One region of the Actinoplanes ianthinogenes genome, then DNA from elsewhere that is predicted to be linked to it. Evidence: riboswitches for the same ligand, from Rfam matches in the RefSeq annotation. Region 1 holds a riboswitch; the other holds the start of a gene.
What was found. Region 1 has a riboswitch for cobalamin ahead of Aiant_RS23555 (ribonucleoside-diphosphate reductase subunit alpha). Riboswitches for the same ligand answer to the same signal wherever they lie in the genome.

Region 1 (3,200 bases):
CGCCGCAGAACTTGACCACGTCGGGGTCGGCCACGACCGGGTACAGGGCGCCCGCGGTGTCGATGTGCTGCGTGACCGTGCCACCGTCAACCTCGTACCAGGTGTGCAGCGACTTGCCGGTGCGATCCTTGGCCCATGGCGCCGCGACGGCGCCCAGCACGACGGCGCCGTCCGCCGTGACGATGTCCAGGCCACCGTCGCCGGCCGGCTCCAGCTTCGCGCCGGACGGCAGGTCGAAGTCGAAGTCGTACGCCTTCGGCGCCTTGGCGTCGTGGAGCGTCACCAGCGCGCGGACGTGGCCGTCGGCCAGCGCCTGAACGGCCGTCGAGGCGCTGCGGCCGGGACGCACCAGGGTGCCGTCCGCCGTCTGCACCGTGGCGCTCCCGGTGACCTTGGGAAGCGTCAGCGCGATGGTGTCAGCCGTACCGGTGCCGATGACGACCGGACTGTCCGCGTCCTTGCTGACGGACACCGCGGCGCCGGTGAAGGTATCGCCTGTCGAGGAGAGGCGGACCACCGGCGCGGACGGGTCGTTGCCGGCGGCGCGGACGACGGAAGCGGTCGCCTCCGGGGACTCGGTCCCGAGCGGTGCGGCCGACGCGGCGGTAGGCCCGGACAGCAGCGTGGCAGCAATGGCAGCGGTGCTGAGCAGGGCGACAGCAGGTTTGATGAGGTTCATGGTCCCGATCTCGGTATGACGAGGAGGCTTTTCTGGTGCCGCTTCTGGGCATGGCGATGCCCGGGTTCGAGCGTTGGAGATCCGAAGCGAGCAGCATCGTCACAGGCCAGATACCTAGTGGATGCGTTGCCGCATGCGGGCCCCCGTACCTCCCGATGCGACGCCAGGGACGTTAGCAACCCATTGCCCGCCGCCGATTCGGTGCTTTCGGACAGTCAGCACTGCTGAGGCAGCAATCGGCCGTACCGAAGAATTGGGTTTGATCGGCATGTTCCGCATGCCGGCGGTGATGGTTCGTGCCCGCCCGACCGTTTTGAACCGGGGGTCGGCGACGATCATTGTGATGTATGACAATTCGACGAAAGGGATCCGATGCATAATTTTTGGAAACTCAACTAATCGTCTCGGCGTGCTCGGGCGGCGGATGTGCGACACACCATGTGGCGTTGCGTGTCGCGGACCGTGCCCATATATAGTGTCCCTCGCAGCTGGTTCGCCCATCCCTAGTGGACGGTCGAGGCAACAGGGAACCCGGTGGGAAACCGGGACTGCCCCGCAGCGGTGAGTGGGAACGACCGCCGTCACACAAGCACTGGGTGCGAGCCTGGGAAGCGACGGCCAGTAGGCACGTGCGAAACGCCCACGAGTCCGAAGACCTGCCAGCGCGCCGCACACGACCGTGTGCGGCGGTCGAAGGCCGCGTGGGACGGCTGACGCCCTCGCGACCTCCGTGCGCCCGGAGGGGAGTGTCGGTGTCTTCCCGCGCGGCGACTCGCGAGGGATGAGGGCCATGACGCTCACACCGGAGAAAACCAGCGTGCCGGGACAGCGCCGGCAGGTCATGCAGGTGCGCAAGCGCAACGGCGAGCTGACGCCGGTCGACGTCAATCGGATCGTGGCGGCGGTGGAGCGCTGGATCACCGGGCTGGACGAGGTCGATCCGCTGCGGGTGGCGACCAAGACGATCAGCGGCCTCTACGACGGCGCCACCACCGAGGAGCTGGACAAACTCTCCATCCAGACGGCCGCCGAGCTGATCGGCGAGGAGCCGCAGTATTCGAAGCTGGCCGCCCGGCTGCTCATCGACCTGGTCGAGCAGGAGGTGCGCGAGCAGGGCGTCACGACGTTCAGCGAGTCCATCACGCTGGGCCACACTGAAGGCCTGATCGGCGACGACACTCTAGCCTTTGTAACGAAATTTCGGGACAAACTGGACGTGGCGATCGACGTGAGCGCGGACCTGCGCTTCGAGTATTTCGGCCTTCGCACCGTCGCCGACCGCTACCTGCTGCGCCACCCCACCAAGCGCGTCCCCATCGAGACCCCTCAGTACTGGCTGCTGAGAGTGGCCTGCGGGCTGTCGCAAACCCCCGACGAGGCGATCGGCTTCTACCGCCTCATGTCGAGCCTCGCCTATCTGCCCAGCTCACCCACCCTGTTCAACTCCGGCACCCGGCACACCCAGATGTCCTCGTGCTTCCTGGTCGACTCGCCCAAGGACGAGCTGGACTCGATCTACGAGCGGTACCACCAGGTCGCCAAGCTGTCGAAGTTCTCCGGCGGCATCGGCATCGCCTGGTCCCGGGTCCGCGGCCGGGGCGCGCTGATCCGCGGCACCAACGGCAAGTCCAACGGCATCGTCCCGTTCCTGAAGACCCTGGACGCCGGGGTCGCCGCGGTCAACCAGGGTGGCCGGCGCAAGGGCGCGGCCTGCGTCTACCTGGAGCCCTGGCACCCCGACGTCGAGGAGTTCCTGGAGCTGCGGGACAACACGGGCGAGGACTCACGGCGTACGCATAACTTGAATTTGGCGAACTGGATCCCGGACGAGTTCATGCGTCGGGTGGAGGCTGACGAACAGTGGTCGCTGATCGACCCGTCGGACGCCCCCGAGTTGCCCGACCTGTTCGGCGACGCATTCACCGAGGCCTATCGGAATGCGGAGAAGAAGGCGGTCCGGACCGTCAAGGCCCGCGATCTGTACGGCCGGATGATGCGCACCCTGGCGCAGACCGGCAACGGCTGGATGACCTTCAAGGACCGGTCGAACGCGCTGTCCAACCAGACCGGCGCGCCCGGCAACACGATCCACCTCTCCAACCTGTGCACCGAGATCCTCGAGGTGAACAGCGACGACGAGACGGCCGTCTGCAACCTCGGCTCGATCAACCTGGGCGCGCACACCACCGCCGGCGGCGTGGACTGGGAGCGGCTGCGGGCGACCGTGCGCACCGCGGTGGTCTTCCTGGACCGGGTGATCGACATCAACTACTACCCGTCCCAGCAGGCCGCCGCGTCGAACCCGCGCTGGCGTCCGGTCGGCCTCGGCCTGATGGGCCTCCAGGACGCGTTCTTCACGCTGCGCCTGCCGTTCGACTCGCCGGCCGCCAAGGAGCTGTCCACCCGGGTGCAGGAGGAGATCCTGCTGACCGCGCTGGAGGCGTCGGCCGAGCTCGCCGCGCGGTTCGGGCCGCATCCGGCCTTCGCCGAGACCCGCGCCGCGCGGGGCGACCTGCACCCC
Region 2 (3,200 bases), 4.2 Mb from region 1:
AGATTTCGACGCCGAGCATGCCGTAGATCAGGAAGTGGCTGGCGACGGGGAGTTGCTGGGTGACGGGGTGGGTGCCGTCGAGTTGCCAGGTGGCGCCGTAGTGGAAGCCGGCGACGGCGAGGGCGCAGAGCAGGCGGAGGCCGTCCATGGCGAGAAGGCGGGGTTGGTGGGGACGGTCTGTTGCGGTTTGCGCCATATCCGCCAGGTTAGGGCGGTCAGGGGGCGGAGGTCGGCGGAATGGGGGTTTCGTAGAGGGCGAGGATTTGGTCGGCGACGCAGGCGGGGCGGCGTTCGCCGTCGATTTCGGCGGTGGTGCGCAGGATGAGGCGGGCGCCGGCGGTGAGGCGGCGGGCTTCGAGGAGGCGGACTTTGCCGCGGAGGCGGGCGCCGCAGCGGACCGGGGTGTGGAAGCGGACGCGGTCGAAGCCGCCGTTGACGACGAAGGTGACGTTGTCGACGTCGACGACCTCGGTCAGGAAGGTCATGCAGAGGGAGAGGGTGAGGGCGCCGTGGGCGATGGTGGTGCCGAACGGGCCGTCTTTGCGGGCGCGTTCGGGGTCGGTGTGGATCCATTGGTGGTCGCCGGTGACGGTGGCGAAGGCGTCGATGCGGTCCTGGTCGATCAGGAGCCAGTCGCTGGTGCCCAGCTCGTCGTGGCCGAGCAGGTCGTCGAGGCTGGTAAACCGGGGCATCGCCTCACCCTAGTGGCAGTAGACGCCACATGGGTCGGGCCCATGTGGCGTCTGGTGTGGTGCTGCGTGCCGGTCAGGCGTCGGCGGTGGCCGCTTTGTCGGCGGCGACGTCCGGGGTGGGGTTGCTGGTGGCCAGTCGGTTGAGCAGGCCGGCGAAGGCGATGCCGAGGACGGTCCAGAGGATGGTCTGGGTGCCGAGTGAGGCGATCCGGAACTTCCAGAGGAGCACGGCCGGGAAGGTGTCGGGCACCTCGTTGATGGTGGGTAGTAGCAGGTAGGCGATGGTGACCACGACGGCGAACCCGAGCAGGCCGGCGGTGGCGCGGCGCCACTCGTGGGTCTGGGTGCGGGCGGCGAGGATGCCGGCCCAGATGGCGACCAGGCCGAGCACGAGCACGGCGAGGTAGCTCCAGGTTCGCTGGTTGATGGTGGCGGGGTCGCCGACGGCGGGTGGGTTGGGTGGGTATTTGAGCCAGGGGACCAGGACGATGCCGGTGAGGGCGGCGGCGGCCAGGCCGAGGGCGGCGCGGGTGTCGCTGCTGGTGTGCAGGCGGCGCCGGAGCAGGGCGTAGGCGGTGGCGAGGAAGCCGCCGAGGGCGGTGCCGTAGAGGCCGGTGGCCAGGAACAGGCCGACGTTTTTCTGGGTGTCGCGGCTGACGAGCTCTTCGCCGCCCTGTGCTTCGCCGTGGGCGAGGGCGTTCTGCTCCTCGATGGCGATGGCGGCGTCGATGCGGGGTTCGCCGGCCAGATAGGCGAAACCGCCGGCCAGCAGGCCGGCGATGAGTCCGGCGAGCAGTCCGGCGGTCAGCAGGCGCCCGAAGCTGAGCGTCAGTGGCACGGGACGCCCAGCAGGTGGCGGCCGTCGTGCATGAGCTCGTGCATGTACATGCCGCTGCGGGACAGGGCGCCTTGGTCGAAGGCGACCAGGTAGGCCAGGGCGAGCAGCAGGATGGTGACGCCGGCGGCGGTGAGCAGCAGGCGGGTGGAGATGGCGGGGATGGCGAGGGGCCGCACGGTCTGGGCCTTGGGCATGGCTGATCAACCTCCTACGGGATGACGCGTCCCGGTGGACAGGCTGCGGTCGCGTGAGCGTCCTGACTCATCGCGTCCCCGTGGCCGGGGGGCGATTCACAGTGGCGCGACCGCACCGGAGTTTCACCGGTTTCCCTCACGACGCCGCAGATGGCCTTCACAACCTAGCTGTCGTGGTGGTGGGGGCACAACCGGGATGGCGTGGCGCGGATAACATTCACGTTCGTCGTTGTGATGGGGGTCGGATGGTGTGGCGGCTGTGGACGCTGGTGGCGTGTGCGCCGCTGGTGCCGGTGGTGCACGGCCCCTATCCGGCGGTGCCGGTCGCGTCCGGGGCGGGTGTGCGGGTGGCGGTGGTCGATTCCGGGGTGGATCCGTCGAATGGGCAGGTGGCCGGCCGGGTCGCGGCGGGCCGGGGTGGCCGGGACTGTGTGGGGCACGGGACGGCGGTGGCGGCGTCGGTCCTGGCGGTGGCGCCGCGGGCGGTGATCGTGCCGGTGCGGGTCGGCGACGGTGATCCGGGTGATGCCGGTGGTGTGGCGCGGGTGGCGGAGGGGATCCGGTGGGCGGCCGGGCCGGGTCACGCCCAGGTGATCAACATCTCGTTGGTGGTGGCGGCCGACGACCGGCGGGTGCGTTCGGCGGTGGCCGAGGCGCTCGGCCGGGGCGTGGTGGTGGTCGCCGCGGTGGGCAATCAGCCGGGTGCGGGCCGCCGGTTCCCGGCCGGGTATCCGGGGGTGATCGGGGTGGGGGCGATCCTGTCGTCGGGGGAGCCGGCGCCGTTCTCGCCGGCCGGTCCGGATGTGGATCTGGTGGCGGTCGGTGATGGGGGGACGAGTTTTGCGGCGGGGTTCGTGTCGGGTGCGGCGGCCCTGGTGCGGGAGCGGTTCCCCGGGGCTTCGGCCGGCGAGGTGGCGCGGCGCCTGGCGGCGACCGCGGATGCGGGGCGGCGGCTGAATCCGTATCGGGCGGTGACCGCGGCGGGTTCCGGTCCGCTGGCAGCGCCGTCGCCTTTTCGGTACGCGCACAGCAATGTCACGCCCCGCCGCCGCGCGTACTGGCCGGTCGTGGCGGCGCTCGGTGCCGGCGCCGTGGCGGCGGTGATCGGTGCGGTGGTGGCGCGGGCGCGTCGCCGGCGGTGGCGTCCCGCCGCTCAGCTCTGACCGGTGAGTGCGGTGTAGCCGCGGCGTACCGCGACCAGCGAGGCGGCGGGCCCGAACGGTGAGCGGGCGGCGACGTCCTCGGGTGTGGCGCCGGTGGCGTGTCCTTGCCGGATCAGCGTGCCGAGTTCGGTGAGCTGGCGGTGCTGGGCGGTCACGAAGGCGTGGTCGACGGGGGCGCCGTGGCCGGGTACGACGAGGCCGTCCGGTGGGAGCAGGCGCAGCAGGGCGGCGACGGTGGCGGGCCACTCCAGGGGGTAGGCGTCGGTGCCGTAGGACGGTGGGGCGCCCTGTTCGACCAGGTCGCCGGCGAGCA

Region 2: it holds a riboswitch for cobalamin, as region 1 does, so the genes downstream of both, Aiant_RS42835 (CbtB domain-containing protein) here and Aiant_RS23555 (ribonucleoside-diphosphate reductase subunit alpha) in region 1, are expected to answer to the same signal.

The regions. Positions count from the first base shown of each region.
Region 1 covers NZ_AP023356.1:5,224,731-5,227,930, forward strand. The annotation lists gene Aiant_RS23550 (hypothetical protein) at 1-679, opposite strand, end outside; cobalamin riboswitch at 1,152-1,357, shown strand; gene Aiant_RS23555 (ribonucleoside-diphosphate reductase subunit alpha) at 1,470-3,200, shown strand, end outside.
Region 2 covers NZ_AP023356.1:9,416,459-9,419,658, forward strand. The annotation lists partial or broken gene Aiant_RS42820 (acyltransferase family protein) at 1-196, opposite strand, end outside; gene Aiant_RS42825 (MaoC family dehydratase) at 216-692, opposite strand; gene Aiant_RS42830 (CbtA family protein) at 766-1,530, opposite strand; gene Aiant_RS42835 (CbtB domain-containing protein) at 1,521-1,724, opposite strand; adenosylcobalamin (AdoCbl) riboswitch at 1,732-1,886, opposite strand; gene Aiant_RS42840 (S8 family serine peptidase) at 1,970-2,887, shown strand; gene Aiant_RS42845 (MBL fold metallo-hydrolase) at 2,878-3,200, opposite strand, start outside.